Regions from separate parts of the Streptomyces sp. NPDC102274 genome, predicted to be linked through region 3. Evidence: riboswitches for the same ligand, from Rfam matches in the RefSeq annotation. Region 3 holds a riboswitch; each other region holds the start of a gene.
What was found. A riboswitch is a leader RNA that binds a small molecule or an ion and turns the genes downstream of it on or off. The one in region 3 is predicted to bind cyclic di-AMP.

Region 1: another riboswitch for cyclic di-AMP. It lies ahead of ACIRQP_RS17205 (C40 family peptidase); the one in region 3 lies ahead of ACIRQP_RS36525 (transglycosylase SLT domain-containing protein).
Region 2: another riboswitch for cyclic di-AMP. It lies ahead of ACIRQP_RS08020 (NlpC/P60 family protein); the one in region 3 lies ahead of ACIRQP_RS36525 (transglycosylase SLT domain-containing protein).
Region 4: another riboswitch for cyclic di-AMP. It lies ahead of ACIRQP_RS38000 (M23 family metallopeptidase); the one in region 3 lies ahead of ACIRQP_RS36525 (transglycosylase SLT domain-containing protein).

The regions. Positions count from the first base shown of each region.
Region 1 is NZ_JBIWLW010000011.1:34,428-41,651, reverse strand. It holds gene ACIRQP_RS17210 (ATP-dependent Clp protease proteolytic subunit) at 1-522, shown strand, start outside; cyclic di-AMP (ydaO/yuaA leader) riboswitch at 837-1,034, shown strand; gene ACIRQP_RS17205 (C40 family peptidase) at 1,037-1,510, shown strand; gene ACIRQP_RS17200 (ATP-binding protein) at 1,668-2,108, opposite strand; gene ACIRQP_RS17195 (helix-turn-helix domain-containing protein) at 2,365-3,219, shown strand; gene ACIRQP_RS17190 (DUF397 domain-containing protein) at 3,228-3,434, shown strand; gene ACIRQP_RS17185 (8-amino-7-oxononanoate synthase) at 3,453-4,604, opposite strand; gene bioB (biotin synthase BioB) at 4,747-5,892, shown strand; gene ACIRQP_RS17175 (adenosylmethionine--8-amino-7-oxononanoate transaminase) at 5,885-7,174, shown strand; gene bioD (dethiobiotin synthase) at 7,178-7,224, shown strand, end outside.
Region 2 is NZ_JBIWLW010000004.1:308,163-315,786, forward strand. It holds gene ACIRQP_RS08010 (NlpC/P60 family protein) at 1-999, opposite strand, end outside; gene ACIRQP_RS08015 (hypothetical protein) at 1,247-1,600, shown strand; gene ACIRQP_RS08020 (NlpC/P60 family protein) at 1,720-2,955, opposite strand; cyclic di-AMP (ydaO/yuaA leader) riboswitch at 2,954-3,117, opposite strand; gene ACIRQP_RS08025 (ATP-dependent DNA helicase) at 3,403-5,967, shown strand; gene ACIRQP_RS08030 (M23 family metallopeptidase) at 6,003-7,624, opposite strand, start outside.
Region 3 is NZ_JBIWLW010000043.1:15,673-23,296, forward strand. It holds gene ACIRQP_RS36510 (ScbA/BarX family gamma-butyrolactone biosynthesis protein) at 1-379, opposite strand, end outside; gene ACIRQP_RS36515 (ScbR family autoregulator-binding transcription factor) at 577-1,212, shown strand; gene ACIRQP_RS36520 (hypothetical protein) at 1,412-2,014, opposite strand; gene ACIRQP_RS36525 (transglycosylase SLT domain-containing protein) at 2,286-3,119, opposite strand; cyclic di-AMP (ydaO/yuaA leader) riboswitch at 3,124-3,312, opposite strand; gene ACIRQP_RS36530 (NAD-dependent epimerase/dehydratase family protein) at 4,352-5,263, opposite strand; gene ACIRQP_RS36535 (carbohydrate ABC transporter permease) at 5,260-6,168, opposite strand; gene ACIRQP_RS36540 (carbohydrate ABC transporter permease) at 6,165-7,178, opposite strand; gene ACIRQP_RS36545 (ABC transporter substrate-binding protein) at 7,175-7,624, opposite strand, start outside.
Region 4 is NZ_JBIWLW010000049.1:15,833-23,456, forward strand. It holds gene ACIRQP_RS37980 (hypothetical protein) at 1-26, shown strand, start outside; tRNA gene ACIRQP_RS37985 (tRNA-Met) at 88-161, shown strand; gene ACIRQP_RS37990 (TipAS antibiotic-recognition domain-containing protein) at 300-1,046, shown strand; gene ACIRQP_RS37995 (PP2C family protein-serine/threonine phosphatase) at 1,240-2,466, shown strand; cyclic di-AMP (ydaO/yuaA leader) riboswitch at 2,803-2,956, shown strand; gene ACIRQP_RS38000 (M23 family metallopeptidase) at 2,968-3,993, shown strand; gene ACIRQP_RS38005 (aldo/keto reductase) at 4,124-5,068, shown strand; gene ACIRQP_RS38010 (PrsW family intramembrane metalloprotease) at 5,090-6,430, opposite strand; gene trmB (tRNA (guanosine(46)-N7)-methyltransferase TrmB) at 6,547-7,374, opposite strand; gene lhgO (L-2-hydroxyglutarate oxidase) at 7,451-7,624, opposite strand, start outside.

The DNA of each region.
Region 1 (7,224 bases), on a different contig from region 3:
GACGACACCGCGGCCAACGATGTGATCGCGCAGTTCATCCACCTCGAATACGCCGCGCCCGACCGGGACATCTCGCTCTACATCAACTCCCCGGGCGGCTCCATCAGCGCCATGTCCGCGATCTACGACACGATGCAGATCGTCACCTGCGACGTGGAGACCATCTGCCTCGGACAGGCGGCCTCGACCGCCGCCGTACTGCTGGCCGCCGGGGCGCCCGGCAAGCGGCTGGCGCTGCCCGGCGCGCGGCTCGTCCTCCAGCAGCCCGCCATCGAGGAGCCGCTCCAGGGCCAGCCGTCCGACCTGGAGATCCACGCCCGGGAGATGCTCCGACTGCGGTCCCTGCTCACCTCCATGCTGGCGCGTCACACCGGGCAGAGCACCGAGCGGATCACCGAGGACATCGAGCGCGACACGATCTTCGACGCGCCCGCCGCCCGGACGTACGGGCTGCTCGATCACGTCGTACAGAACCGCAAGGCTTCCCTCAACACGCCGCACAACGCCTTTGGCGGGCACTGAACACCGGTGCTGGGACGGCGAGTCGTTCCCGTATGGACGCCGCCCATACGGGAACGGCTCGCACGTTCGGCGGATGGACTGTCAGGACGCTTACGGGGGTCCAAGTTGCGCGGAGCGACCGGATCGGCGAAGCGCCCCGGACTCCCTTGCGGGTACGGCCCTCATCGGGCTCACACCCCGGCGCGACACACCCCTTTGCCACCCTTTCGTATCAGTCGTGACGTACTTCACATATAGTCGTTTCGTCTCGGATATCCACCTGTTCCTGCGTCAAGATCCTGGGACGACAAGCCCCCGCCACCGCGGCGGGGCGGTCCGGGCGGACGCCGAGTCCTGCCGCCGCACCGGATGCCTGGTCGACAGGAGTGGATCGGCAGGAGTGGAGGACCCAGGCAGTACGGGACGACGCCCGGTGTGGTCGTCCCTCGGGGTGAAGCCGTGAGAGCGGCCGGGCAACTTCGCCAGCCCGAACCCGACAGGTCATCCTTCACAGGCGGCTGACGAAGGGATGCACATGACCGCGCAGACGAATGCCCCCTCTCTGCTGTCCAGGACCGGTGCGGTTTCGGTCCTCACACTCGCCGCGCTCGGCGGCACGATGCTCGTGCCCGGCGCCACGTCCGAGGCCGAAGCCGCCACACGCGCGGTCAAAGCCCTCAACATCGCCGCCTCGAAGGCGGGCTCGCCGTATCGGTGGGGAGCCACGGGGCCCCATCGCTTCGACTGCTCCGGGCTGACGCTCTACTCGTACAAGAAGGCCGGCAAGCAACTCCCCCGTACGGCCCAGCAGCAGTACAACGCGTCCCGCCCTGTCTCCCCCTCCCACCGACGCAAGGGAGATCTGGTGTTCTTCCACTGGGGCAGCAGCGTCTATCACGTCGGGATCTACGCCGGCAGGGGAAGGATCTGGCACTCGCCTAAGACCGGGGCGCTGGTACGGCTGGAGCGGATCTGGTCCGGGAGCGTCTGGTATGGCCGGGTGCACTGACCCCGGCCGCCCGCACCGGCCCTCCCGCCCCCACAGGCGCCCCCACAGCCCCCGGCCGCACGGACGCTGACGACGCGTCGGAGGGGCCGTCCCCGCCCCGGCGAGGACGGCCCCGGTTCGGCGGGGACGGCCCCGGTCCGGCCCCGGTCAGCTGGGGTCAGCTCACGTCAGCCGGTACCGGGACCGTCCACGGCAGGACGATCCAGACCGTCTTGCCGCCCTCGGCGGTCGGGGTGACGGCGACCTGTCCCCCCTGCTCGGCGGTGAGCGAGCGGACGATCACCATGCCGCGTCCGTTGTCCTGCTGCACGGCCGCGGGCAGCCGTTGCGGCCAGCGCGGATGGCTGTCGGTGACTCCGACACGCAGCCGCTCGTCGCGTTCGAGCCGGATCTCCACGGTGAATGTGGGTGACTGGCCCAAGGTGTGCTGCACCGCGTTGGTGGCCAGTTCCGAGACGATCAGCCGGACCGTCTCGGTCATGTCCTCCCGCGCCGGCAACCCCCACTCGGCCAGCAGGTCCACGACGTATCTTCGCGCCGCGGTGACCGAGGCGGGATCGCTCGGCAGGGTGATGGATGCTTCCTGGTGGTCTGCCATGGCGACGCCGTCCCTTTCCCGCCGGGCCTGGCTCCGGCACAGTGCGGATGACTGCGCGGACGGCCTCGGACCGTGCTTCGCGCCAGCCTGCCACTGATCGTGCCGTTCCCAGGGCCGATCCACGGAGATCTGCATATATCTGTCGCTCAAAGCGGTGAACTCTGCAACGCGAGACCGTATTTGGGCGCCGAAAAGATATCTTCTCCGCCGCGGCGCCCGAGGGGGCGACGAACACAGAGCGGGGAGGGAATCATTCATGCGGCATATTCCAGAGGTGCGCCGGCGCAGGCTGGGTGAGGAATTGCGCAAGTTGCGGCAGGGCGCGGGACTGACGAGCGGCCAGACCGCGCGGCTGCTCGGCTGGCATCAGTCGAAGGTCAGCCGGATCGAGACGGGCGTCAGCGGGGTGAAGGACGAGGATCTGGCCGGGCTGCTCGACGCGCTCGGCATCACCGATCCACAACTACGGCTGCTGCTGGGCGCCTTGGCCGGGACCACCAGCAACGGACAGGGGTGGTGGATGGCGTACGGCGGCGTGATCCCGCCACAGTACCGGGACTTCATCAGCCTGGAGTCCCAGGCCCGCACCGCGCGCACGCTGGAGACTTCCGTGGTCCCGGGGCTGCTCCAGACCCCCGCGTACGCCCGCGCCGTGACCCGCGCCGCGCTCGGCGGAACGCCCTCCGCGACGGTCGATTCCCTGGTCGAGGTGCGGCTCGCCCGCCAGGAAGTGCTGCGCACCGGCATACCTCTGGAGCTGCACGCCGTGCTGGACGAGGCCGTACTGCGCCGTCAGGTGGGCGGGCCCGGCGTGATGCGGGAGCAGCTGCTGCGGCTGTCGGAGCTGGCCCGTCTTCCGCATGTCTGTCTTCAGGTGCTGCCGTTCACGGCCGGCGGCTATGTAGGACTTACCGGCCCTTTCGTTATCTTCTCGTTTCCGCACATTACTGATCTGGATTTGGTCGTTCTCGACCATTTGACGAATAGCCTCTATCTGGAGCGGAAAGAAGACCTTGAGGCGTACTGCGCGGCGTTCGGCACTATGCAGGCGCATGCCCTCTCGACCGAGGATTCATTGGATCTCATCGCCGGGATCGGTGACGGCGCCTAGGGAGCATCATGACCCCCCACCTGACATGGCCATCCGCATGGCATCGGAGCAGCTACAGCACCGGCGCGAACAACTGCGTGGAGTGCGCCCCCAGCGACGCGGGCGGACTGGCCGTACGTGACTCCAAGGAAGTGACCCGACCCCATCTGTTCTTCTCGGCGGGCGCCTGGACCTCGTTCGTGTCCGCGCTGCGCGACGAGGCGCCGGCGCGCTGACCGCTCGGGCCGGTCGGCTCAGCTCGTGTCCCCCGGCGCGAGCGCGACGATCGTGTCCACCGCCGTGCCGATCTGCTGATCCGTCAGATCGGCACGCGCGGTGAGCCGGATCCTGGAGACGCCGTCCGGCACCGAGGGCGGACGGAAGCACCCCACCACCAGCCCCGCCGCGCGGCACTCCGCGGCCCAGCGGACCGCCGCCTCGGGTGACGGCGCCCGTACGGAGACCACGGCGGCGTCCGGTCGTACGGCCGTCAGGCCCGCCCCGGTCAACAGTCCGTGCAGCGTGCGGGCCACCTCGCGCGCCCTTTCCGCTCGGGCGGGCTCCCGGCGCAGCAGCCGCAGACTCTCCAGCGCGCCTCCCACGGCCGCCGGCGCCAGTCCGGTGTCGAAGATGAACGTGCGGGCGGCGTTGACCAGATGGCCGATGACCCGTGCCGGGCCGAGTACCGCGCCGCCCTGGCTGCCCAGGGACTTGGAGAGCGTGACGGTGGCCACCACACCGTCCGCGCCGGCGATGCCCGCCGCGTCCGGGGTGCCCCGGCCCCCCGCGCCGAGCACCCCCAGTCCGTGCGCGTCATCGACGAGCAGAGCCGCGCCGCGGGTACGGCAGACCTCGGCCAGTTCCCCGAGCGGCGCCGCGTCACCGTCCACGGAGAACACCGCGTCGCTCACCATGAGCGCGCGCCGCCCGGCGTGCGCGTCGAGTGTCTTGCGTACGGCCTCGGGCTCGGTGTGCGGTACGACCACGGTCTCGGCGCGCGAGAGCCGGCAGCCGTCCACGATCGAGGCGTGATTGCCCGCGTCGGACAGCAGCAGCGAGTCGCTGGCCGTGAGCGCGGTGAGGGCGGCCAGATTGGCCGCGTATCCGGAGGAGAGGACGAGCGCGGCCTCGAAGCCGCAGAACGCGGCCAGTTCACGTTCGAGTTCGGCGTGCAGTTCGGTGCTGCCCGTGACCAACCGGGAGCCGGTGGCGCCCGCGCCCCAGCGGCGTGCGGCCTCCGCCGCCGCGCCGGTCACCTCGGGGTGGCGGCTGAGCCCCAGGTAGTCGTTGCTCGCCAGGTCCAGCAGCCCGGATTCGGCGGGGCGCGGCCGGAGCGTACGGACCAGACCCGACCGTTCGCGGCGGCGCGCCTCGTCGTCGGTCCAGTCGAAGGGGTCACGCTCCATGGTCCGGTCCTTTTGTAGGCAGCGCACAGACCATATCCGGGCCGCCACCGGGTCAGGGTGTGGTCATACACACACGTCGATCCGACGGTGTTGTGGGGTTCCTCCTTTTCTCGGACGTCCTCGGTGGGCAAGGATCAGCACCATGGACCTGCTGAACACGCTGGTGGAGAAGGGCCTGCGGCGCGAGCTGCCGACCCGCGAAGAAGCGCTCGCCGTGCTGGCGACCTCCGACGACGATCTGCTCGAAGTGGTGGCCGCGGCCGGGAAGGTGCGCCGTCAGTGGTTCGGGCGGCGGGTGAAGCTCAACTATCTGGTCAACCTGAAGTCCGGGCTGTGCCCCGAGGACTGCTCGTACTGTTCGCAGCGGCTCGGCTCCACGGCCGAGATCCTCAAGTACACCTGGCTGAAGCCCGACGAGGCGTCGAAGGCGGCGGCCGCCGGAGTGGCGGGCGGGGCGAAGCGGGTCTGTCTGGTCGCCAGCGGCCGGGGTCCGACGGACCGTGATGTCGACCGGGTCTCGCAGACCATCGAGGCGATCAAGGAGCAGAACGAGGACGTCGAGATCTGCGCCTGTCTCGGGCTGCTCTCGGACGGCCAGGCGGAGCGGCTGCGGGCCGCGGGCGCCGACGCGTACAACCACAACCTCAATACGTCCGAGGGCACATACGCCGACATCACCACCACCCACACCTACGCGGACCGGGTGGATACCGTGCGGCGGGCGCAGAGCGCCGGGCTGTCCGCGTGTTCGGGGCTGATCGCCGGCATGGGCGAGAGCGACGCGGATCTGGTCGATGTCGTCTTCTCGCTGCGCGAGCTGGACCCGGACTCGGTGCCGGTCAACTTCCTGATCCCGTTCGAGGGAACGCCGCTCGCCAAGGAGTGGAACCTCACCCCACAGCGCTGTCTGCGCATTCTGGCCATGACGCGGTTCGTCTGCCCCGATGTGGAGGTCAGGCTCTCGGGCGGGCGCGAGGTGCATCTGCGCTCGATGCAGCCCCTCGCGCTCCACCTGGTCAACTCGATCTTCCTCGGGGACTATCTCACCAGCGAGGGCCAGGAGGGCAGGGCGGACCTGGAGATGATCGCGGACGCGGGCTTCGAGGTGGAGGGCGCGGACACGACCACGCTGCCCGAGCACCGTCGCGACGGGTGCGGTCCGTGTGGAGGGGACGAATCCCGGGAGTCCGCTCCGGCTGAACCGGTCACGGACAACGGGGCGCCCCGTACGGACCTGGTGGCGGTGCGCCGTCGCGGCGCCGGTACCGACCTGGCGCCCAATGCCTGACACGACCCCCGGTGAACTGCTGGCCCTGGACCGGGCCCATGTCTGGCATCCGTACGGCCCCATGCCCGGCCGTGCCGAACCGCTGGTCGTGGAGTCCGCGTCCGGGGTACGGCTGCGGCTCGCCGAACCCGCCCACGGACAGCGCGAGTTGGTCGACGGCATGTCGTCCTGGTGGTCGGCGATCCATGGCTACAACCACCCCGTGCTCAACGCGGCGGCGCACGGCCAGCTGGACCGTATGAGCCATGTGATGTTCGGCGGGCTCACCCATGAGCCCGCCGTGCGGCTCGCGGCGCTGCTCGTCGACATCACTCCGGAGCCGCTGCGCCACGTGTTCCTCGCCGACTCGGGCTCGGTGTCGGTCGAGGTCGCGGTGAAGATGTGTCTCCAGTACTGGCGCTCGGTGGGCCGTCCGGCGAAGCGGCGGCTGCTGACCTGGCGGGGCGGCTACCACGGGGACACCTGGCAGCCGATGTCCGTGTGCGACCCCGACGGCGGGATGCACGACCTCTGGTCGGGGGTGCTGCCCCGGCAGATCTTCGCGGACGCGCCGCCCGCCGGGTACGAGGAGCCGTACGCCGACGGCCTGCGCGCGCTCATCGCCCGCCACGCGGACGAACTGGCCGCGGTCATCGTCGAGCCGGTGGTACAGGGCGCGGGCGGCATGCGCTTCCACTCCCCCGCGTATCTGCGGGTGCTGCGGGAGGCGTGCGACGAGCACGATGTGCTGCTGATCCTCGACGAGATCGCGACGGGGTTCGGGCGTACGGGGACGCTGTTCGCCGCCGAGCAGGGGGGCGTCCCGCCCGATGTGATGTGTGTCGGCAAGGCGCTGACCGGCGGGTATCTCACGATGGCGGCGACGCTGTGCACCTCACGCGTGGCCGAGGGCATCTCGCGCGGCGAGGTCCCGGTGCTGGCGCACGGACCGACGTTCATGGGCAATCCCCTGGCCGCGTCGGTCGCCCGCGCCTCGATCGAGCTGCTGCTCGGCCAGGACTGGGCGGGGGAGGTCAAGCGGATCGAGGCGGGCCTGCGCGAGGGGCTGGCGCGGGCCGCGTCCCTTCCCGGCGTACGGGAGGTACGGGTGCTCGGCGCCATCGGCGTCGTCCAGCTGGACCACGCGGTGGACATGGCGGCCGCGACGCGGGCGGCGGTGCGGGAGGGCGTATGGCTGCGGCCGTTCCGCGATCTCGTGTACACCATGCCGCCGTATGTCACGGACGACCGGGATGTCGAAAGGATCTGCCGCGCGGTGACGGCGGCGGCGAGAGAGGGCTGAAGCATGCCGGTGATGATCGTGACGGGAACCGGGACGGAGATCGGCAAGAC
Region 2 (7,624 bases), on a different contig from region 3:
CGGCGCCAGCCGGACCGCCGAGCCCGGCCGGGGGGCGTGGATCATCTGCCCGCCGCCGACATAGATCCCGACATGGCTGATGCCGGAGAAGAAGAACACCAGGTCGCCAGGGGCGAGAGCGTCGCGTGAGACCCGCTGTCCCCTGTTGATCTGGGTGTAGGTGGTACGGGGGAGGGAGACGCCCGCGGAGCGCCAGGCGGCCTGGGTGAGCCCGGAGCAGTCGAAGGCACCGGGCCCGGTCGCGCCCCAGACGTACGGCTTCCCGATCGCCCCGTAGGCGTAGGCGACGGCCGCGGCGGCACGGGCGTTCGGCGCCCGCACCGCGCCGGGTGCCATGGACGTGGCGCCCGGCTGGTCCTGGCCGCCCCGCTGGTCGTACTGGGCGCGCTGCGGCGCGGTGAGGCGGTCGAGCAGCCGCTCGGCGGAGCCGATCTTCTCCTGGACGGCGGACTTGTGCCGGGCCAGCTCGGACTGGGAGGCCCTCAGCTCCGTGAGCCGGCCGTCGGCCCGGGTGCGCAGTTCGGCGATGCGGGCGAGTTCCTTGCGGATCGCGGCGATCCTGGCGGCCTGCCGGGAACCGGCCCGTTCGGCGAGCGAGGCCCCTTCCAGGTACTCCTCCGGCGAGGAACTGAGCGCGAGCTGTACGGCGGGGTCGAGGCCGCCGGCCCGGTACTGCGCGGAGGCGATCGAACCGAGCGCGTTGCGCGAGCTATTGAGCCGTTCCGTCCTGCGCGTGGCCTCGTCCCGCAGATGTGTGAGCGCGGTACGCGCCTTGTCCGCCTTCACCTTCGTCCCGTTGTACTGCTCGGTGGCGGTCTCGGCCTGCTCGTACAACGCGTCCACCTTGGCCTTGACCTGGGCCGGGGTGAGCCGGGGCTCGGCGTGTGCGGGGCCGTCGAAGGCGGTGGCTGTCGCGGCCCCGGCGAGTGCGAGGGTGGCGGCGGTACGGCCGGCGGGGCCGGTGAGCGTGCGCTGTCTGGGCTTTCGGTGCGCTGCCACGGGGGTGGATCCTCTTCCCTAGTCGGTCACGGTGGGTCATGGCCGGTCGCCAGGAGAAGGACGCTAAGGCGCAAGGTCACAGTCCGGCCTCGGCAAGGCCGGTATTGGCGAGAGGTGGCAGAACAGGACCGTCTTGTGACCGGCATGATCGTGGCCTCGGAACCCCTTTTCGTCCGGACCCGACCGATATCGGAACCGAGCCCCACCTCGCCGCCGGTGGTGATATGGCCCTCGATAGGCTCCGGGCATGGACGTACTCATCAATGTCTTCGTCGCGCTTCACATCATCGGCATAGCCTCGCTGCTCGGCGGCTTTCTCACCCAGATGAAGTCGATGAGCACGGGGACGGCCCGCTTCAACAAGGCGATGCTGCACGGCGCGCTGACGATGCTCGTCACGGGGGTCGCCCTGGTGGGCCTCAACCAGGCCGACGACCAGACGGTGAACAACATCAAGATCGGCATCAAGCTCGCGGTGCTGGTCGTGATCCTGGCCGTGGTGTACGTGAAGCGTGACGACGAGACCGCCCCGAAGCAGCTGTTCGGCATGGTGGGCGGGCTGACGGTGGCCAACATCTTCATCGCCACGCTCTGGACCTGACACGGCCCCGGGGCCCGGTCCTCGGGTCCGCCCCTGCTCCCGGTCCTCGGTCCGGGCCCCCGCTCCCGGTCTGCGGTTCGGGGGCCGGGGGCCGTCTCCCGCGTGCGGCACGCTGCCCGTCAGGCGGGGCGGACGCTTCCGTAGATCGGCATGTAGTAGATCGACTCCTCGCGGACGTTCGCGCCCGGCTTGGGGGCGTGGATCATCATGCCGTCGCCGATGTAGATCCCGACATGGCTGATGTCGTCGTAGAAGAAGACCAGGTCACCGGGGAGCAGATCCTCGGTCGCGACGCGCGTACCGGCCTTCACCTGGTCCCAGGTGGTGCGCGGCAGCTCCACTCCCGCCTCCTTCCAGGCCGCCTGGGTCAGGCCCGAGCAGTCGTACGAGCTGGGTCCTGTGGCGCCCCAGACGTACGGCTTGCCTATCTGGGCGCGGGCGAAGGAGAGGACCTTGGCGGCCTTGGTGGCGTAGCTGCCGTCCGAGGCGCCGGTGCCGCCGCTCGTGCCGGTACCTGTTCCTGTGCCGGTATCACCTGAGCCCGTGCCTGTGCCCGTATCGGAGCCTGAGCCGGTGCCCGTACCGGTCGAGGGGGCCTGAGCCTGCTGCTCCTTGCGCTTGCGCTCGGCCTCGGCCTTCGCGCGGGCCTCCTGTTTCGCCTGTGCCTCCGCCTTGCGGCGGGCCTCCTCTTCCTTCTTGCGCTCCAGCGCGGCCAGCCGCGCCTTCTCCTCCGTGGTCAGCTTCGACAGCAGCGCACGCGCCGCGCCGAGTTTCTGCTGCACGTTCTGCTTGCTGGTGCGCAGCGCGGTCTGCGACGCGGTGAGAGACTCCAGGTCCTTGGACGCCTGCTGCCGCTTCTTCGCGGCGTCGGCCTGCTGCGTCTGGTAGTCGGCGAGGACCCCGCGCTGACGCTCCGTCAGCCGGTCCGTCACCTGCTTCTGCTCGAAGAACGACTGCGGGCTGTCCGCGAACAGCAGGGCGGCGGTCGAGGTGACCGCGCCTTCCCGGTACTGCGCGGCCGCGAACGAGCCGAGCGTACGCCGGGCCTCGTTCAGCTTGTCCGCGCGCTTGGCGACCTCGTCGAGCACCCGGTCGACCGCGCGCTTCTGCTTCTGCGTGGCCTCTTTCGCCCTGTTGTACTTCTGCGTCTCACCGCCGGCCTGGCGGTACAGATCGTCGACCTTCTTCTGTACCTCCTCCATGGACGGCTTCGGCTCGACGGGCGCGGCGCTCGCGCTCTGCGCCGTGAGCAACGTGACCGAGGCGAGCGCGGCCGTCGTGATCCCGACGGCGGGAGAGGCGGTACGTACTCCGCTGAGGCTGCGCGGCTTGCGATGCGACGCCAAGGTCGGCATCTCCTTCCGTGGACCGCCTACCGGGTTAGCTGTCGGGTTCGGGCGGAACGGAAGGCTGCCCTACGGGCCTTGAGCGAAAGGCCCGATTCACCCCGGTTGTGCAGTGTGGGTCCCCGGTTTCGAACTTCCTTCCGGAAAGCCCGAATTCGGCGTGGGCCGCCCGCTTGGCGTGGGTCGCCGTTGGGGGTACGGGCTGCCTGATCGAGCACGCTAGCCAAGGTGTGGTGCTGGTGTGAAGGTCGATGGCCGATATGCCCGATACATTTTCGTGACCATTTGCGCGTGCGATGTGCGGAACGCGCCGCTGGCGCCCGTTCATCACGGTGGGTGACCATGGTGCCGCCGGTGGTGATGGTGACGGTGGCCGGGGATGCGGCCGGGGATGCGGCCGGGGAATTCCGAAGGCGGGCGCGGTCTGTCAGTGCGGCGGCCTAGACTCGGACAGCGATGAGCAGCCTCTTTGACGACAGTTTCCTGGCGGACCTCCAGCCCTCCGGCGACGAGCATCCCCCGCCGCCCGAGGACGACGCCGAGCACGCACCGGAGCAGGTGCCCGACGACCTCTTCCAGGGTGCCTACGACACGCCCCCGGCGCGGGACCAGTACCACCGCGACGGCGCCCCGCGCACGGTCGTGGACCCCGCCGCGCTGCTCGAAGGGCTGAACGAGGAGCAGCGCGCGGCCGTCGTGCACACCGGCTCGCCCCTGCTCATCGTGGCCGGGGCCGGGTCGGGCAAGACCCGGGTGCTGACCCACCGGATCGCGCATCTGCTGGGAACGCGCGGCGTCCATCCAGGTCAGATACTGGCGATCACGTTCACCAACAAGGCCGCGGGCGAGATGAAGGAGCGTGTCGGCCAGCTCGTCGGCCCGCGCGCCAACGCCATGTGGGTCATGACGTTCCACAGCGCCTGCGTACGGATCCTGCGGCGCGAGTCGAAGAGGCTCGGGTTCACCTCCTCGTTCTCCATCTACGACGCCGCCGACTCGAAGCGTCTGATGGCCCTGGTCTGCCGCGATCTGGACCTCGACCCCAAGCGTTACCCGCCCAAGTCCTTCAGCGCCAAGATCTCGAATCTGAAGAACGAGCTGATCGACGAGGAGACCTTCGCCGACCAGGCCACCGACGGCTTCGAGAAGATGCTCGCCGAGGCGTACCGGATGTACCAGGCGCGGCTGCGCGAGGCCAACGCGCTGGACTTCGACGACATCATCATGACCACCGTCCATCTGCTCCAGGCGTTCCCCGATGTCGCCGAGCACTACCGGCGGCGCTTCCGGCACGTCCTGGTGGATGAGTACCAGGACACCAACCACGCCCAGTACACGCTCGTACGCGAGCTGGTGGGCCCCTCCGGAGAGGGGCACGACCCGGCCGAGCTGTGTGTCGTCGGTGACGCCGACCAGTCGATCTACGCCTTCCGGGGCGCCACGATCCGTAACATCCTCCAGTTCGAGGAGGACTACCCGGACGCGACGACTATTTTGCTGGAGCAGAACTACCGCTCCACGCAGACGATCCTCAGCGCCGCCAACGCGGTCATCGAGCGGAACGAGAGCCGTCGGCCGAAGAATCTGTGGACGAAGGCCGGCGCGGGCGCCCAGATCACCGGCTACGTCGCGGACACGGAGCACGACGAGGCGCAGTTCGTCGCCGACGAGATCGACCGGCTGACGGACGCGGGCGAGGCCAAGGCGGGCGATGTCGCGGTCTTCTACCGTACGAACGCGCAGTCCCGTGTCTTCGAGGAGATCTTCATCCGGGTCGGCCTGCCCTACAAGGTCGTCGGCGGAGTGCGCTTCTACGAGCGCAAGGAGGTCCGCGACGTGCTGGCCTATCTGCGCGTTCTGGCCAACCCGGAGGACAACGTTCCGCTGCGCCGCATCCTCAATGTGCCCAAGCGCGGCATCGGGGACCGCGCGGAGGCGATGATCGACGCGCTCGCGCTGCGCGAGCGGATCACCTTCCCGCAGGCGCTGCGGCGCGTGGACGAGGCGTATGGAATGGCCGCCCGCTCGGCCAACGCCGTCAAGCGGTTCAACGCGCTGATGGAGGAGTTGCGCACGGTCGTCGAGTCCGGCGCCGGGCCCGCGACGGTCCTGGAGGCCGTGCTCGAACGGACGGGCTATCTGGCGGAGTTGCAGGCATCGACCGACCCGCAGGACGAGACGCGTATCGAGAACCTCCAGGAACTGGCCGCGGTGGCACTGGAGTTCGAGCAGGAGCGCGGCCAGGCGGCCGCCGCGGAGGCGGCGGGCGACGGCGCGGATGCTGCCGACGCCACCGGTACGACGGACGCGGCGACCACTGCCGGTACGGCCGCCACGACTGGTACGGCCGCCACGACCGGTACGCTCGCCGAATTCCTGGAGAAAGTGGCGCTCGTCGCCGACTCCGACCAGATCCCCGACGAGGACGAGGACGGCTCCGGTGTCATCACGCTGATGACGCTGCACACCGCCAAGGGCCTCGAATTCCCCGTCGTGTTCCTGTCGGGCATGGAGGACGGCGTCTTCCCGCACATGCGCGCCCTCGGCCAGACGAAGGAGCTGGAGGAGGAACGGCGGCTGGCGTACGTCGGCATCACGCGCGCCCGCGAGCGCCTCTATCTGACCCGGTCGTCGATGCGGAGCGCGTGGGGCCAGCCCTCGTACAACCCGCCGTCGAGGTTCCTGGAGGAGATCCCGGGACAGCACCTGGAGTGGAAGCGGACCGGTGCGCAGATCCCGGCGGGGCCCACGTCCGGGATCGCGTCCTCGCTGTCGTCGTCCTTGTCGGCCGCCTCGCGGTCGAGGGCGGGCGGCGGACCCTCGGGCTTCGCCACGCGGCGCACCACCGACAAGCCGGTGATCGCGCTGGCGGTCGGGGACCGCGTCACGCACGACCAGTTCGGCCTCGGCACGGTCATGGCGGTGACGGGCACGGGCGCGGACACGCAGGCGACGGTCGACTTCGGGGACACGAAGCCCAAGCGGCTGCTGCTGCGGTACGCGCCGGTCGAGAAGCTGTGAGTACGACGACGTAACGGGCCCCGGCGGGGCGCCCGTTACGTCGGGTCGACGCCGTGGCTGCGGAGCCAGGCCAGCGGGTCGATCGCGGCGCCGCCGCCGGGCCGTACCTCGAAGTGCAGGTGCGGTCCGGTGGAGTTGCCCGAATTCCCCGAGTACGCGATCACGTCACCGGCCTTGACCGAACCGGAGCGGATCTTCGTGGTGCTGAGATGGCAGTACCAGGTCTCGGTGCCGTCGGGCGCGGTCACGATCGCCATGTTGCCGTAGGCGCTGTTGTACTGCGTGCGTACGGTGCCGTCGGTCGCGGCCATCACCGGCGTGCCGTACGACACGGGGAAGTCGATCCCGGTGTGGATGGACATCCAGTTGACGCCGGCCTGGCCGTATCGCGCGCTGAGCCCGTGCTGCGAGACGGGGAGGACGAACTTGGGGCGCTCGGCCTCCTTGCGGGCCGCCTCCGCGTCACGCCTCTTCTTCTCCGCTTCCTGCCGCGCCTGGAGGTCGATGCGCTCCTGCGTACGGCTGGCCCGGTCACCGAAGTCACGGGCGTCGGCGTTGAGCGCGGCGAGCTGGGTGTCCAGCTTGTTGTTCGCGGCCACGGGCTTCACGGAGCCGGGATCGGCGGCCGAGGCGGTCGTGGTCTTGTCGGCCTGGGCCTCCTCGCCGGCGCCGAGGCCACTGACGGAGGCGGCGGCGACACCCGCGACGCCCATCACACACGCGGAGGGGACGGCGACCGTGAGGAGCGCGGAGCGCTTGGCGGGGGTGCGGCGGCGGCCCCGGCCGCCGTTCGGGCTGCCGCCGGTCCTGCGTTCGCCGCGGGGCGGGAGGTTCACCGTGGGAGTCGTCATCGTCGCTGCCATGTGCAGCGGGTCGGCCTCGGGCGCGGAGTCCGTGTCCGTATCGCCTTCGCGTCCGGGCTCCGCGGCCCCGGGGTGCGCGTCGGTCCCCGTGCCGGTCTCGGCTTCGTAGCCGGGCTCCGCGTCGAAGGCGTGTTCAGGCTCCGGCCCCGGGGCGCCGTACTCGGCGCCGGGGGCGAGGTCGTACTGCTCGTACGGGCCGCCGTCCTGGCCGTACTGCTCGTGGGCGTTGTCGTGCGGGGCGTCGGCCATCGTGCCGGGCGAGTTCCAGGCGGTGGCGTCGTACGCGCCGGTGTCGAACGCGGGCGCCGCCCACTGCGCGGTCGCGTCGTACCCGAACTGCGCTGCCTCGAACTGTGCAGCTTCGAACTGCCCGGACTCGAATTGCGCCGACTCGAACTGTGCGCCTGCGAACGGTGCGGCGGGGTCGAACGGCGCCGCGACGGTGTGGTCCGAGATGCCGTACGCGAACTGCGTGGCGTCGAACTGGCCTGTTGCGGCGGTTCCGTTCAGCTGGTCGGCCTGCTGCGCGAGGTTCGCGTGGTTCGCCAGGTTCGCTTGGTTCCAGGCGTCCGCGTCCCACTGGCCCGTGACATCCGGCTCCGCCGACTGGCCCGGGATGCCCGGGGTCTGCTGCTGATAGCCGCTGTCGGGCGCGGTGGTGACGGTGGCCCACTGGCCGCTGGTGTCGTACTGCCCGTACTGCGGCGCGGCGTACGCGTCGTACCCGGTCGTCTGATGCGCGCCGGTGTCCCACTGCGTGTTGTCGTACTGGCCCGTCGTGGCCTGGGGGCTGT
Region 3 (7,624 bases):
CCTGTACCCGGCAGGTGACGCCGGTGGCGCCGGAGAGCGCCCGCGGCTCGGACGCGGGGTCGAGGTCGAAGAACAGATCGGTGATGATCAGACTCGCGGCCGGCGAGACCCCGAAATACCGAAGCGGAATGTAGATCCCGAGCTGGCGCAGTGTCTCGACGATCATCAACGGGCTGTGCAGATCGGCGCCGTCGCGCGGAAACGTCGGATGGGAACGGGGCCAGGAGGCGGCGGCTTCGAAATCGCCGCTTTCGGTCTGACGTACGTCGGTGAGCAGGACCTCCGCCACGGAAGCGCGATGCACCATCTCGCGGTCGACGGTGCGCGACCAGGACAGCGCCCGGACCTCCCGGACGATGTCACCAACCGATGTATTCATGCGATAAGAACATCGCAATTCTCCGATACGCGCACCCCAGCCCGCCCCCGCCACACGCCGTCACGCCCCGGACGAAAAGCCGCTACATTGCGTGCTGTCATTTAACGGAACGGGAATCCGGGGTACACGTGCAGGTTCGGGCGGAGCAGGTTCGGGCGAAAGCGACGCGCAGGTTTCTCCTGGAGGCCGCGGCACATTTGTTCGATGAGCGCGGCTATGCCGGTACCAGCATCAGCGATATCAGCGCGCGGTCCGGCCGTACCAGCGGGGCCATCTACTTCCACTACGCCAGCAAGGAGAATCTGGCCCTGGCCATTGTGGAGGAGCATTTCGCGACCTGGCCGGAGCTGATCGGCCGTTACAAGGCGGCCGACCGCCCGGCGCTCGAAAGGCTGGTCGCCCTGAGTTTCGATGTGGCCAGGGCTTTCCGTGACGATGTCGTCATCCGCGCCGGATCCCGGCTGTGGGCGGAACGCGCGGCCATCGACGTCACGTTGCCCCGGCCCTTCGTCGGCTGGCTGGAGACGGTCACCGCGCTGCTCGAAGAGGCCCGCGCCGAGGGAGCGCTCGCCGAGGGCGTGTGTCCCGAAGTGGCCGCGCATGGACTGGTCTGCGCCTTCTTCGGGCTGCATACGGTCTCCGACGCCCTGGAGGGACGGCGGCAGATCGAGGAGGGGCTGTCGGATCTCTGGCTGCTGCTCCTGGCCGCGCTTCAGACGGACCCCGACCCGGCGCTGCTGCTCGCGCGGGTACATGAGCGGGAGCGCCAGGAGGGAGCGACGGACGACCGCCGGGCGCGGTTCGCGGGCCGGGTGCTCACGAAGAGCGGCTGACCGCGCGGCCACCGATCGGGGCCAGGTCGCGCCCGGCGGCGTACGCGCGCTCAACCAGCGCCCCTGCCCGGCGAGTTGGGACGTCATGACTGCGGGCAGGGGATATGACGAGGCGGACCGGACGCGCTTCCCACACTGGACACGCGTCCCGCGCCGGACGCGTCCCGCACTGGACGCGCCTTCCGCGGGTGACGGCCGCTCAGTTCTCCTCGAAGTAGGCGTCCAGGACGGCGTCGAGTCCTTCCGTCCATTCCTTGAGCCGGTTCCTGGTGTCGGCCTCGACCTCGGCGTCGAACCAGCGTCGCTCCGACATGTGCACCGTCACCGTGAACCGACGCCCGAACCGCGGTGTCTTGATCTCGACCGCGCCGATCTCGTTCCACCAGAAGTCGGCCTCCTGGTCGTCAAGACGGAACCGGACGCCCTCGCTGTCCGCGGTGATCGAGCCGCGGCGGTCGACGGCCTCGAAGACGGGGCCGTCCTTGACGGGGGCGTCCTTGGCAGGGGTGTCCTCGGCGGAGGAGTCGTCCTGTGAGGGGGCGTTCCCCTCCGAGGAGGCCTCCTTCGCCGCTTCGGCCTTACCGGTGGTGCTGTCCGCGTCGAGGGCGGGCTCATCGGGAACGTCCTCCGGGAGGGCGTCCGAGGGGGCGCCGCCTTCGGGCGCGCGCTCCTCGGACTCCGCCTGCTCCGGGTCCGTCTCCGCTGTCCCGGCGGGGCGGGGGACCATGAGGCCGGGAACGTACGCCGGGTCTTTCCCCACGGCACGCTCGGGCCAGATATTCGAGTCTATGCGCTGCTCCACGTCCGGAAGTATGGACGAGAATCCTGTGCGAGCACAGTCCGGCTCGCGTCCGGCCGCCGACGCGCGGCATCTGGCCGCTCGTACATGGCCGGGTATGTCGGATCGACGCTGGTCATCGTGACGGCGCCGATCTGGACGGCGCGGAAGGCGAGGTGTGGGTTTTCCCGGGGCCGGCGGCCTGGGAACGCGAGAACGCGGGAACAGCAGGAACGCGGCAGGCCGGACAAGCCCTCAGGGCTGTCCGGCCTGCCGCGCAGGGTGTGAGGGCCTGTCAGTAGGGGCCGTTCACGTTGTCGATCGAGCCGTACCGGTCGGCCGCGTAGTTGCTCGCGGCGGTGATGTTGGCGACCGGGTCGTAGCTGTCCGTCGACGTACCGGGCACGTGGTAGGCCTGGAACGTGGGGTCGATGACCTGCAACAGCCCCTTGGACGGGGTGCCGGCGGCGGCGTTGGAGTCCCAGTTGTTGATGGCCGACGGGTTGCCCGAGGACTCGCGCATGATGTTGCGGTAGATGCCGTCGTAGGAGCCCGGGATGCCCTGCGCCGCCATGACGTCCAGCGACTCCCGGATCCAGCCGTCCAGGTTGTCGGAGTACGTCTTCGCGGACGCCTCGACGGCGGCGCCCGTATCGGCCGAGGCGCCCTGATCGGCCGAGGCACTCTGGTCGGCCGTGGCGCTCTGGTCGGCCGTGGCGCTCTGGTCGGCGGTGGAGTCGGCCGGGGCCTGCGACGCGGACTCCGACGCGGACTCCGTGCCGAGCGTCAGCGTGAGACCGGGTTGGATCAGCGACGGGTTGCCGCCGATGGCACTGCGGTTGTCCTCGTAGAGCTTCTGCCAGCCACCGCTGAGCCCGTACGCGTCCGCGATCTTGGACAGCGAGTCCCCCCAGACCACGGAGTAGGTCGCCGGGGTGTCCTGGTGCACGGCGGCGGTCGGAGCCAGGTCCACCTTGGCGGTGGCGGCGGTGTGCTCCGCCGGGGCCGCTTCCGCGGTGGTCGCGGCCAGCAGGGGGAAGGCGAGTGCGGCACCGCCCGTGCCCGCGGTGACGAGGCCTCTGGCGAGGGGACTGTTCTTGGGACGGCGGTGCTTAGCCTTTGAGGCCATGACGAATTCCTCTCCTCCGCCTGCGAGGTGAGCTGTCGGGTTCGGACTGGAGATGCCCGGCCGCACGGTGAATGCGGCTTCACCCCAAGCCGGTCCGGAGTACGGATCGGCGACTTACCTGGGTCCCCCGCTCCTGCCGTACGTGGGTGGGTGTCGGTTTCCGGACGGCGGCAGGATTCGGCGTTCCATCCGGAGTGACGAGAACGTAAGCGAGGACATCGGGATGAAACAAGACCCGAATTCACAACGGAATCCAATTCGCGAATCCGGCCCGGAAAGGATCTCGTTAACCACCCGCTACCGGGGCGCTCAACTCGCCTTCCCTGCGGACGAAATGGGCGAGGAGGCCGACCACTGCGACCCGGCACTTACGTGACACACATCACGCCCATGACGGAAATGCGCAGCTCACAAGGGTCCCGAGAGAGTGGAAAGTCGCCTGAACGCTACAGAAATGGACTTCAGGGAGAACAGCGATAAATCGCCCATAAAGGCACTATGCGCCACACTCGATCCAGCTCCCGCACTCCGATCTATGACCGGGAATGCACGCGCCCCACAGGGCACCTCATCGCACATGATCACGCATTCCGCCGGCCGCCTCGGACGGGCCCTGACGGACCCCGGGCGAGCCACTTATCGTGGCCAATTGAACGCTCGACGCCATTGAATTGGCGGAGCTGTACGCGTTCCTGACCCCCTATCGAGTCCGAACAACGACGGGCCACGTTCCAGTTCCGCGGCAACATTTCACCGAGGAGCTGATCGAATTCAACGATCACCCTTTCACCAAAAGGCAGTTCACGGCCGAAAGGGGAGCGCGGCCCACTCCCACGCTCCCCTTTCGGCCGCCTGTGCGTACAGCGCGCATGCGGTGCTCCACGCTCAACTCGGAGAGCCGGCACACCGGTTCGTCGCTGTCGCCGTCGCCGGGCGATAGCCGGGAAGGCGATAGCCGGGAAGGCGATCGGACCGAGAACGGGCGGAGCGCGGACGCTCCGGCTCGGTGACAGCGGCGGGCCCCGTCGGTCGAGGGCCATGCCAGATTTGCCCGCCATTCCCCTTTCGTGGGTAAAGGTGACATCCAACGTGACCTGGCTCCCGACCGACCGCTTCACGGCCGGCATCGATCCGCCCACGCCTCCGCCCACGCCCCGGCCCACGGCCGCGCCCGTCAGCCCAGGCTGACGGGTCGTTGGCCGATGCCTGGGCTGACGGGCGGGACGCGAGGCTCAGTCCGCTTCCGTGATGTCCTCCCGCCCCGCCGCCGTGAAGCCGAGGAGCGCGCGGCTGCGGGTGGTGTCGAACAGCGAGGCGTGTCCGTCGAGCGCGCCCCGGATCTCGCTGGTGGGGTGGTGCGTCTCCAGCAGTTCGCGGGTGGGCTCCAGGGCGGCGCTGTCGGGCGCGGCCACGTTGACGACATGGTGGCCCGTGAGGTCGGCCGTCAGGGCGGCCCGTACAGCTCGGGCGGCGTCCGGGGTGTGCAGCCAGCCCCACAGTTCACGGCGGTTGGACGCGGGGTCGCCGTGCACCTCGGCCAGCCGTTCCCGCAGCCGGTCGCCCGCCCCGACGAACGGGAACCGCAGCATGACGGTGACCGTGCCGTAGCGCCGTGTCGTGAACTCCGCGGCCTTCTCCGACATGACCTTGGACAGACCGTAGGAGTCGACGGTGAGGTCCGGGTGGTCCTCGTCGACGGGGACGTACACCGGGTGCAGGTCCCGGTCGGCCCACGCGATGCCGACGGCCGCCGCGCTGGAGGCGCCGACCACGCGAGGCACCCCGAGCCGGCCCGCCTCCTGGAACACCAGATAGGCGGCGAGCACGTTGGCGCGCAGTGTCTCTTCCTCCGACACGATGCCGGGCGCCGGGTACGCCGCGAGATGTACGACCCCGGCGAACGCACCCTCCTCCCCCGCCGCCTCCCGGGCGGCGGCGAAGCTCTCCGTGACGGTCTTCGCCTCGCTGAGGTCGCCGGTGACGAACCGGACACAGCCGTCCTCGCCGTCGCCCCGCTCCAGGTCGGCGCCCACGACGCGGAAGCCCGCGCCGATGAGGTCGGCGACAACGGCGCGGCCGATCCCGCCGGCCGCCCCGGTCACCAGTACCGTCCGGCCGCTCCTGTGTACCGTCCGCCCGCTCATCCCTTGACCGCTCCCATCAGTCCGTTGACGAAGTAACGCTGGGCGCACAGGAACAGGACGATCACCGGGACCACCATGATCAGAGCCGCCGCCATCAGCGAGTTGTACTGCACGACGCTCTGCGACTGCATCGCCTGGAGCGCGATCGGCAGTGTGTACGTGTGCGGGTCGTTCAACGAGATCCGGGTGAGCTGATACTCGTTCCAGGTCGGGATGGCCGTGAGCAGCGCGATGGTGATGACGGCGGGCCTGGCCAGCGGCAGATAGATCCGGCTGAAGATCCGCAACTCACCCGCGCCGTCCATCCGCGCCGCCTCGCGCAGTTCCCCCGGCACCGATGTGAAGGCGTTGGTCAGCATCAGGATCGCCAGCGGAGCGCTGCCGTTGACGAACGGCAGGATCAGGCCCCAGTGGGTGCCCAGGATGTCGAGCTTGCTCTCCAGCAGCACGATCGGCAGCAGCGTCACCACTCCGGGCACGAAGAGCAGCACCAGGAACAGCCGGTACAGCCACTTCTTGCCGGGGAAGGCCAGCACCGAGAAGGCGTACGAGGCGGCCGAGTAGACCACCACGACCAGCACGGTCGTCAGGACGGTGACCTTGACGCTGTTGAGGAAGTAGTCGAAGAAGTCGAGCTTGTTCCAGGTGTCGGCGAAGGTACGGAGGGTCGGGTCGTGCGGTATGAGGTGACCGCCCTCCTGCACCTCCTTGTTGGTCTTGAAGGCCGCCGAGACCATCCACAGGAAGGGATAGATACTGACCGCCGCGTAGCCGGCGAGCACGATCCCGACGACGGCTCGGACGGCGGTCCGGCCGACGGGCCTGCGGCCGCCGGTCCGCGGCACGGTCCGGTCCTGGGCGCGGATGCCCACCCGCCGTGGTGGGGAAAGCGTTTCGCCGCTCATCCCATCCTCCTCATCACCCGCTGGTTGATGAAGGCGACGACGAGGGCCGCCAGGAACAGGAGCCAGCCCAGGGCGCTGGCGAGACCCAGCGTCGGGGACAGCTCGGAGAGGAAGGCGAGCCGGTAGGTCTCCAGCCCCAGGACGCTCGTGGAGTCGCCCGGACCGCCGTTGGTCATGATCAGGAAGGACTGGAAGCCCTGGAGGGAGTCGCGCACATTGAGCAGCAGCACGACGACGGTGATCGGCTTCATGAGCGGCCATACGACCGTCGTGGTGGAGCGCAGCCAGCCTGCGCCGTCGATCTGCGCGGCCTCCAGCAGGGAGCTGTCCAGCGACTGGAGTCCGGTCAGATACAGCAGCATCGCGACCGGCACGGCCGACCAGACCATGACGACGATCATGGTGGCCAGCGCGGTGTTCGGATTGCCGAGCCAGCCCTGCGGCTGCTGGAGCGAGCCGAGGCCGACGGTCTTCAGCAGCAGGTTGACGGCGCCGTTGGGCTCCAGGATGTAGTTCCAGGCGAAGTAGACGGCGATTCCGGTCGTCACGTACGGCACGAAGTAGACGGAGCGCAGGACGCCCTGGAAGCGCTTGACCTGGTTCAGGACGAGGGCCAGCGGGAAGGCGACGAGCACGGTGAGCAGGGGGACCGCGATGACGACCCACAGGGTGTTGACCGCGGCCTTCTTCACGATCGGCCAGTACGTCGGGCTGCCCCCGAGCAGATCCGAGTAGTTGCGGAAGCCGCGCCAATTCCATTCGGGCCAGAAGCCGTTCCACTGGGCGAAGCTCAGCGAGAAGCCGTAGACGATCGTGTAGACGCCCATGACGGCGAACAGGACGATGGCGGGGGCGACGAAGAGGTAGCCCCAGGCGGCCTGCCTGCGCTTCTCGCGCAGCCCGCCGAAGAGTCCGCGGCGAGGTGTGCCGCCGTTCCGCTCCCCGGCGGACGAGGAGCCCGTGCCTCTCCCGGTGCCGGCGGCCGTCGCCGTACCGGTTCCGGCCGTCATTTGTTCTGCTCCGCCCAGTAGGACTTCAGCATGGAACTCATCTGGGCACCCGTGCTTTCCGCGCCGCGTGACTTGAGCGGGGTGAACTGGGCCAGTACGGCTCCGACCTTTCCGGGGTCGTACAGGCTGGGACGGTAGGCGGTATAACCGGCGTTGTAGGAATTCTTGCCGGACCCGAAGGCCGCCTCCATGGAATTCAGGACCGGGCCGAGCGCCTGGCTCTGATTCTTGTCGAGATCATTCGGCGGCACATCGAGTGCCTGCTTTCCGAAGTCGGCGGCTACATCGTCCTGCGAGAGGAACTTCAGCCACTGCAGCGCCTTGTCCTTCTTCTCCGATTTCCGGGTGATGGAGAGACCCGTGAGCGAGAAGGGCGAGAGCTGCAGGTCGGGGATGGCTGCGTCCTTCGGCGGCGGCACCGGAAACGTCATGAGATTGTTCGCGTC
Region 4 (7,624 bases), on a different contig from region 3:
ACGCGGATGTCGTCGAGGCCGCCTAGGACGTCCGTGCGCCGAGTGGTGATGATCTTGCTCCGGATGGCGTAGAGTTGCATTCAACGGCGCGGGGTGGAGCAGCTCGGTAGCTCGCTGGGCTCATAACCCAGAGGTCGCAGGTTCAAATCCTGTCCCCGCTACTGGAAGAAAACGAAGGCCCGGATTCCTGGTGAATCCGGGCCTTCGTCGTGTCCGCCCACCCGGCCGCCCGGTCCGGCTTACCCGCTCGACCTTTACGTCTTGACCTTTACGTAACGTCAAGTTCTACCGTCGAAGCCATGGAGTGGTCGATCCAGGAAATCGCGAAGAAAGCGGGCACGACGAGCCGCACGCTCAGGCACTACGGCGAGCTGGGGCTCCTTGAGCCCAGCCGTACCGGCAGCAATGGCTATCGCTACTACGGGCAGGACGCCCTGCTCCGGCTCCAGCGGATTCTGCTGCTGCGGGAACTGGGGCTCGGTCTGCCGGCGATCGCGCGGGTCCTCGACGGCCAGCAGGACACGGCCGCCGCCCTGCGCGGCCATCTGAAGCTGCTGGAGCAGGAACGCGAGCGCATCGGGCGGCTGATCGCCTCGGTGCGGACCACTCTCCACAAGACGGCGACGGGAGAGGAACTCATGGCCGAGGACGTACTCGACGGATTCGATCACACGCGGTACGAGGAGGAGGTGACCGAGCGGTGGGGCCGCGCGGCATACGAGAAGAGCGACCGCTGGTGGCGGTCGCTGAGCGAGGAGGAGCGGCGGGGGTACCTGGACCAGCACGAGGGCATCGCCCGGGACTGGGGGCGCGCGGCCGCGGCGGGGCTCGCCGCCGACAGCGACCAGGCGCAGGCGGTGGCCCGGCGTCACTGCGACTGGCTGTCTGCCACGTCCGAGCCCACCAGGTCGTATGTCATCGGGGTGTCGGCGATGTATGTCGATGACGCGCGCTTCGCCGCCACGTACGACAAGTACGGTGAAGGTACGGCTGTGCTCGTGCGGGATGCCATGAAGGTGTACGCCGAGCGCCACCTGACCGACTGATCGGGCCGTCGGCTCGCCGTTCCCCGGGAGCTTCGGCCGGCCGGCGGATCCGCCGCGGTAGTCCACTCGGCCGACGGCGAGTCGCCGCCCGGGGTGGCAGCGGCCAGCCTGGTGGAGCGCGGCACCGTCCGCAGCAGTCGGCGGACCGGGCAGGAGACCACTGGTGTGGAGACTGAGGAAGCTCGGAAAGGGCATCGGCGGCAGAGGCCGACGGGCGGCTGAGGAGGCCGGTCGCTGGGCAGGTCGTGGAACGGGTTTCTGGACGCCCGGCGACAATGTCCGCGGCGGCGGCCGGTATCCGGGCGGACGTGGCCGTACCGGACGCAGGCTGGTGCGGGTGCTGCCCGTGCTGGTGATCATTGCCGCGGTGATCTTCGACCTGGTGACCCCGACGCGCGTCACCGCGTCCCCCCTCTTCGCCGCGGCTCCGCTGATCGCCGCCCCGTTCTACCCGATGGCCGGCACCGTCATCATCGCCTTCACCTCGCTGGTCGCCGAGGTGGTGCTGCATACGCATGCGGACACCCAGTTCCAGGTGGAGTCGATCAGCGAGGTGCTGACGGTGCTGGTGGTCTCCCTGCTGGCGCTGTACATCAACGGTGTCGTACGGCGCAGCGGTGAGCGGCTGGCCTCCGCCCGCGTCATCGCCGAGACCGCCCAGCGCGCCGTGCTGCCCAGACCCGCCGAGCGGATCGGGGGGCTGCGGATCGCCGCGCGGTACGAGGCGGCGCAGGAGGGCGCGTTCATCGGCGGGGACCTCTTCGCCGTACAGGACACGCCGTACGGGGTGCGGCTGGTGGTCGGTGACGTACGGGGGAAGGGTCTTGACGCGGTCGAAGCGGTGGCGGTGGTCATCGGGTCCTTCCGGGAGGCCGCCGAGCAGGAGAGTTCGCTCGAAGCGGTCGCGCAGCGGCTGGAGCGCGCGCTCAGGCGGGAGGGGACGCGGCGGGACGGGCTCGATGTCTTCGAGGGGTTCACCACGGCCGTGCTCGCCGAGATCCCGCACGACGAGGGTGTGGTGCGGCTGGTCAACCGCGGCCACCCCGAGCCGCTGCTGATGCGCGGCGACGGCGAGGTGCGGATGCTCATCCCGAGCGACCCCGCGCTGCCGCTCGGGATGAGCGAACTGGGCTCGTGGCCGGACCGCGCGGAACAGGCCCTGTATCCGGAAGGCGCGACGCTGCTCTTCTACACGGACGGGCTCACCGAGGCGCGCGATGCCCATGGGGTCTTCTACGTCCCGCGCGAACGGCTCGACGGACGGGTTTTCCAGGGGCCCGACGAGATGCTCCAGGCGATCATCGACGACGTGCGGCGGCACACGGGCGGCGGGAGCCAGGACGACATGGCGCTGCTGGCGGTCAGCCGGCCCTCGGAGGGTGAGCCGGAGCGGCGCAGGACCATTCCCTTGGTGCCGTGAGTCGGCGGCCGGCGCCGTGAGGCGGACGCTGGTGCCGTGAGACGGCCGCGGCCGGCGCCGGAGCCGGCTCCCGCGACGGCACCGGAATCGCCCTCGCCGGAGCCCTCGCCACCGTCCGTAGTCGAGAGGTACCGCTCCGCATAACATTTGACACACCGTCAGAAATGCGAACCGCCCTGACGGGCCCTCAACTCGCCCGATTGCGTTCCTGTCTGTCCTGGTACGTCCGATGCGAAGTCGTTAACGATCACCCGGAACAGCTTGGAATAAGGCCCGGGTCTCTATTAACGTTCGATAACGCAGCGCGGTCGTCCCAGCCGTCGCAAGAGATGGCACCGTGCGCACGCGCCGAATCCCGCGAGGGAACCGGGGAACCACCAATTGGGGTGAATCGGGTGTCTTTTGTCGCCTTGTGCGGCAGGAGCGCCCGTAGGAGACCTTCCTGCTCCGAACCCGTCAGCTAACCCGGTAGGCGAGAAGGAAGGAAAGGAGCACGCCTCAGTGGCGTCCAACAAGCCTGCCCCCGAAGCCCTCTTCGAAACACGCTCCCCCGGCGACGAGCCGGACAGGGCATGGGGGGAATGGAACCCCACCGAGGAGTCCATACGGCCCGTACGCGGCAGGCACCGCGTCGCCAAGCAGCGCGGACTGGCCCGTAGCTCCACTGTCCTCGGTGTCGGCGTCATCGCCGCCGTCGGCGCGGGCGGCATCGCCACCGCGCAGGACAAGCCCGCGGTCTCCATATCCCTGCCCGACGCGATCACGGACAAGCTCCCGGACGCCAAGTCCCTGCCGGGAATGGGCTCCCTCGGGTCGGACGACTCCGAGCCCGAAACGCTCGCCGCCCCGCTCACCACCGCCGGGCTCACGGTCACGGACACCGAACAGGGCGCCACCGACGCGGGAGAGGCGCTGCGCGCCCGTATCCTCCAGCAGGCCGAGGCGCAGCAGACCGGGGCCGACGCGGCGCGGCAGGCGGCCGCGGAGTCGGCGGCGGCGAAGAAGGCCGCGGCCGAGGCCAAGAAGCAGCAGACCGAGGCCGAGAAGAAGATCGAAGAGGCGAAGAAGAAGGCCGAGGCGGAGGCCAAGGCCAAGGCGGAGAAGGAACGGCTGGCCAAGCTGGCCGCCAGCTACGCGATCCCCACCTCCTCGTACACGATCACCTCGACCTTCGGTCAGTCCGGCTCCCTGTGGTCCTCCGGCTACCACACCGGCCTGGACTTCGCCGCGCCGACGGGCACCCCGCTCAAGGCCGTGCACAGCGGCACCGTCAAGTCGGCCGGCTGGTCGGGCTCGTACGGATACCGCACGGTCCTGGAGCTCGATGACGGCACGGAGATCTGGTACGCCCACCAGTCGTCCATCAGCGTGAGCGCCGGGCAGAAGGTCACCACCGGCGAGGTCATCGGCAGGGTCGGCGCGACCGGCAATGTGACCGGCGCGCATCTGCACCTCGAAGTCCACACGGCGGGCGGCACGGGTATCGACCCGATGAGCTGGCTGCGCGGCAAGGGCCTCACCCCGTAGACCTCCCTTCCGCGGACCTTTCCTCCACAGACCTTCCCCGCGGGCATCTCCCCGCGGACGTTCCTCCATACGGCCCACATGAGGGCGCGGAGCGGAATAGGGCGGACTCCTCGGGGAGTTACAGCCGCCCGTGACCACTCTGCGCCCTCTGGGCTCCTCCGACCTGCACGTTTTCCCGCTCGCCCTCGGCGGGAATGTCTTCGGCTGGACCGCCGACGAGACGGCCTCCTTCGCCGTTCTCGACGCGTACGCCGCCGCGGGCGGGAACTTCATCGACACCGCCGACCTGTACTCCTCGTGGGCACCGGGAAACGAGGGCGGTGAATCCGAGACCGTCATCGGCAACTGGATCGCTTCGCGCGGCAATCGCTCCGAGGTGCTGGTCGCGACCAAGATCGGCGCGCACCCGCGGTACAAGGGGCTCCGGGCGGCCACCATCACGGCCGGCGTCGAGGAGTCGCTGCGCCGGCTCCGTACGGACCACATCGACCTCTACTACACGCACTTCGACGACCCCGAGGTCCCGGTCGAGGAGATCATCACCACCCTCGACCAGTTGGTGAAGGCGGGCAAGGTCCGCGCGATCGGCGCCTCCAACATCGACGCGGAGCGGCTGGCCGCGTCGCTCGCCTTCTCGGAGAGCGAGGGGCTGGCCCGTTATGTCGCGCTCCAGCCGCGGTACAACCTGGTCTCCCGGGACACGTACGAGGGCGACCTCCGGGACACCGTGCGGCGTCACGGCCTCTCGACCGTGCCGTACCCCGCGCTGGCCTCGGGTTTCCTCACCGGTAAGTACCGTCCTGGGACCACGGTCGACAGTCCTCGTGCCGGCAGGGCGGCCGAATATCTGAGGTCCGAGCGGGGCGCCAAGGTCCTGACCGCGCTGGACCGGATCGCCGGGGCGCGGGACGCCGAGATCCCGACCATCGCGCTGGCCTGGCTGGCGGCGCAGCCGACCGTGGTCGCACCGCTCGCGTCCGCGCGTTCGACCGAGCAGCTGCCCGCGCTGCTGGCGGCGGCTGACCTCGAACTGACGGGGGAGGAGCTGGCGGAGCTCACCGCGGCGTCCGCCTGACGCCCTCGTCGGACAGGTTTCTCATTGGCGGTACGGGTTGTAGCCGTCGTAGTCGATGTACGGCGGCGGTACCCGCACCCGGCCCGTGGCCCGCGCCGCATAGGTCAGCGCGGGCCCGGCTATCTCCCTGCGCTGCCACAGATGGTGCAGCAGTTCCTGCTCGCGCTCGATGAAGTCCGGGCCCACGGCTCCCCGGTGGGCTCGGTGGCGCAGAAACGCCAGGGAGGTCGCGAACGCCTCGTACTCCCCGACCGATCTGGCCGCCCCGGGGCCGTACGTACGGCCCGCGAAATCACGCGCCAGGGTGCGCGCCCGCATGGAGGAGAGCGCGAGGGGGGCTGCCGGGGTCAGCCAGCCGGCCGCGGCGTACGCGGGGAGCTCGGACCCGATCGTGCGCAGCTCGCGCTGGCGGCTCCAGATCACCAGCCAGGTCAGCAGGGCGAAGACCGGCACCATGAACACCCCGTACACCACATAGAAGCCGTACGGGCCGAAGGCCGGCCCCGATCCGTTCCACAGCGCGTGCAGGCCCATCGCCAGGGCCAGACCGAGCAGGGGCAGGGCGAACCGGCGGATCTTCTGGCGGCGGGCCGCCGTCGCCGCCAGGCCGAAGCCGATGCCGGTGAGCACGGTGAAGAGTGGATGGGCGAACGGCGACATGACGACCCGTACGAAGAAGGTCGCGGCCGTGACGGAGGCCAGGCCGGAGTTGCCCAGGTGCTGGTCCTCGCCGAAGGCGCTGCCGAGATAGAGGATGTTCTCGGTGAAGGCGAAGCCGGTGGCGCTGAACCCCGCGATCACGACGCCGTCGACGAGCCCGGTGAAGGTCCTGCCGCGGAAGAGGAAGATCAGCAGGATCGCGGCGGCCTTGGCGCTCTCCTCGACGACGGGGGCTATCACCGTGGCACCGAGGGATTCCGCGCCCGCCGGGTCGGCGGTGGCGGTGGCTATCCATTCGGTCGCGAACGAGTTCGCGATGATCGCGACGAGGGCGGCGGCGAAGGCACCCCACGCGAGGGCGAAGATCAGATTCGGCCAGGGGCCCGGCTCGACCCGGTCCAGCCAGCGGAAGGCCGTGATGAGCAGCGGTACGGGCAGGACGGCCAGACCGAGGCCCACCAGAAAGCCCTGCGTGCCGGTCTGGTCCCGGACGAGCGCGAGGATCACCAGAGCGCAGAGGGCGAGCACCATGATCACGGCCGCCACTCGCACCGCGCGGCGGCGCCAGAACGCGCGGCGCGGCCGGTAGCGCCTGTGGGCGGGCTCCGGCAGGGCGGCCCACAGCTCATCGGGCCGCTGCTCACGCTCGTAGACGGGGATCGCCGGACGCGGACCGGGTGGCTGCGGGGACGGTTCTGACACCCGACGACCCTAACGAGGGGCACTGACACCTGGCGATGGTGCCCGAGCCACTACCTCGGGTTACGTGGTCCGGGTCACGCGGGGCGGGTCACACGGGTCGAGTTGTGCGGGGCGGGTTACGCGGGCCCGGTGACGGAAGGGCGCTCAGGTGCGTGGAGTCCCGCCGCGTCCCCTTCCGCTGTCCGGAGCCGGAGATCCGGTACGCGGCGGAACAGCAGGTCGTGCACGACATGGCCCTTGTCGAGTCCCTGTCCCTCGAACCGGGTCAGCGGACGGAAGGCGGGCCGTGGCGCGTAACCGCCGTCCCCCTGGGTGTTCTCGAAGCCCGGGTGCGCGGTCAGCTCCGCCAGCATCTGCTCGGCGTACGGCTCCCAGTCGGTCGCGCAGTGCAGTACGGCCCCCGGCTTGAGCCGGCTCGCGGCCAGCGTGAGGAACTCCCGCTGGATCAGCCGCCGCTTGTGGTGCCGCTTCTTGGGCCAGGGGTCGGGGAAGTAGATCCGCAGCCCGGCGAGGGACTCGGCCGGCAGCATCTCGCTGAGCAGGATGATCGCGTCGCCGTTGGCCACCCGGATGTTGGTCAGACCGTTCTCCTCCGCGAGCCGGAGCAGATTTCCCTGGCCGGGGGTGTGCACATCGACGGCGAGGATGCCGGTGCCGCGGTCGGCCGCGGCCATGCGCGCCGTGGCCTCGCCCATCCCGAAACCGATCTCCAGGACGACCGGCAGTCCGCCGAACATCTCGTCCGGGTCGAGAACCCGCTGCCCGTCGATGTCCGTGCCCCAGTCGGCCCACATCCGGCGCAGCGCCTCCGCCTGGCCGGTGGTGACACGGCTCCGGCGTGGCTGGAAGCTGCGGATGCGCCGTTCGAAGTGGGATCCGGCGGGGTCGGCCGCGGGGCCCGTGCCCTCGGGAAACATCCGGCTCATGGTGCGGTTCTCGGCCATCTCGTTCGTCTCGTTCACAGTGCCTCCGATTCTACGGAGGCACGGATCCTTCCACGGAGACCCGAGGCTTCGGGGCTCAGTCCTCCGCCAGCACCGCCAGCGTCCGCCGCGCGACCTCCCGGCCGATGGGCAGGGCGGCGGTCGCCGCCGGGGACGGGGCGTTCAGGACATGCACCGTGCGGGGTGTCTGCCGGATCAGGAAGTCGTCCGCGAGCGTGCCGTCCCGCAGCACCGCCTGGGCCCGTACCCC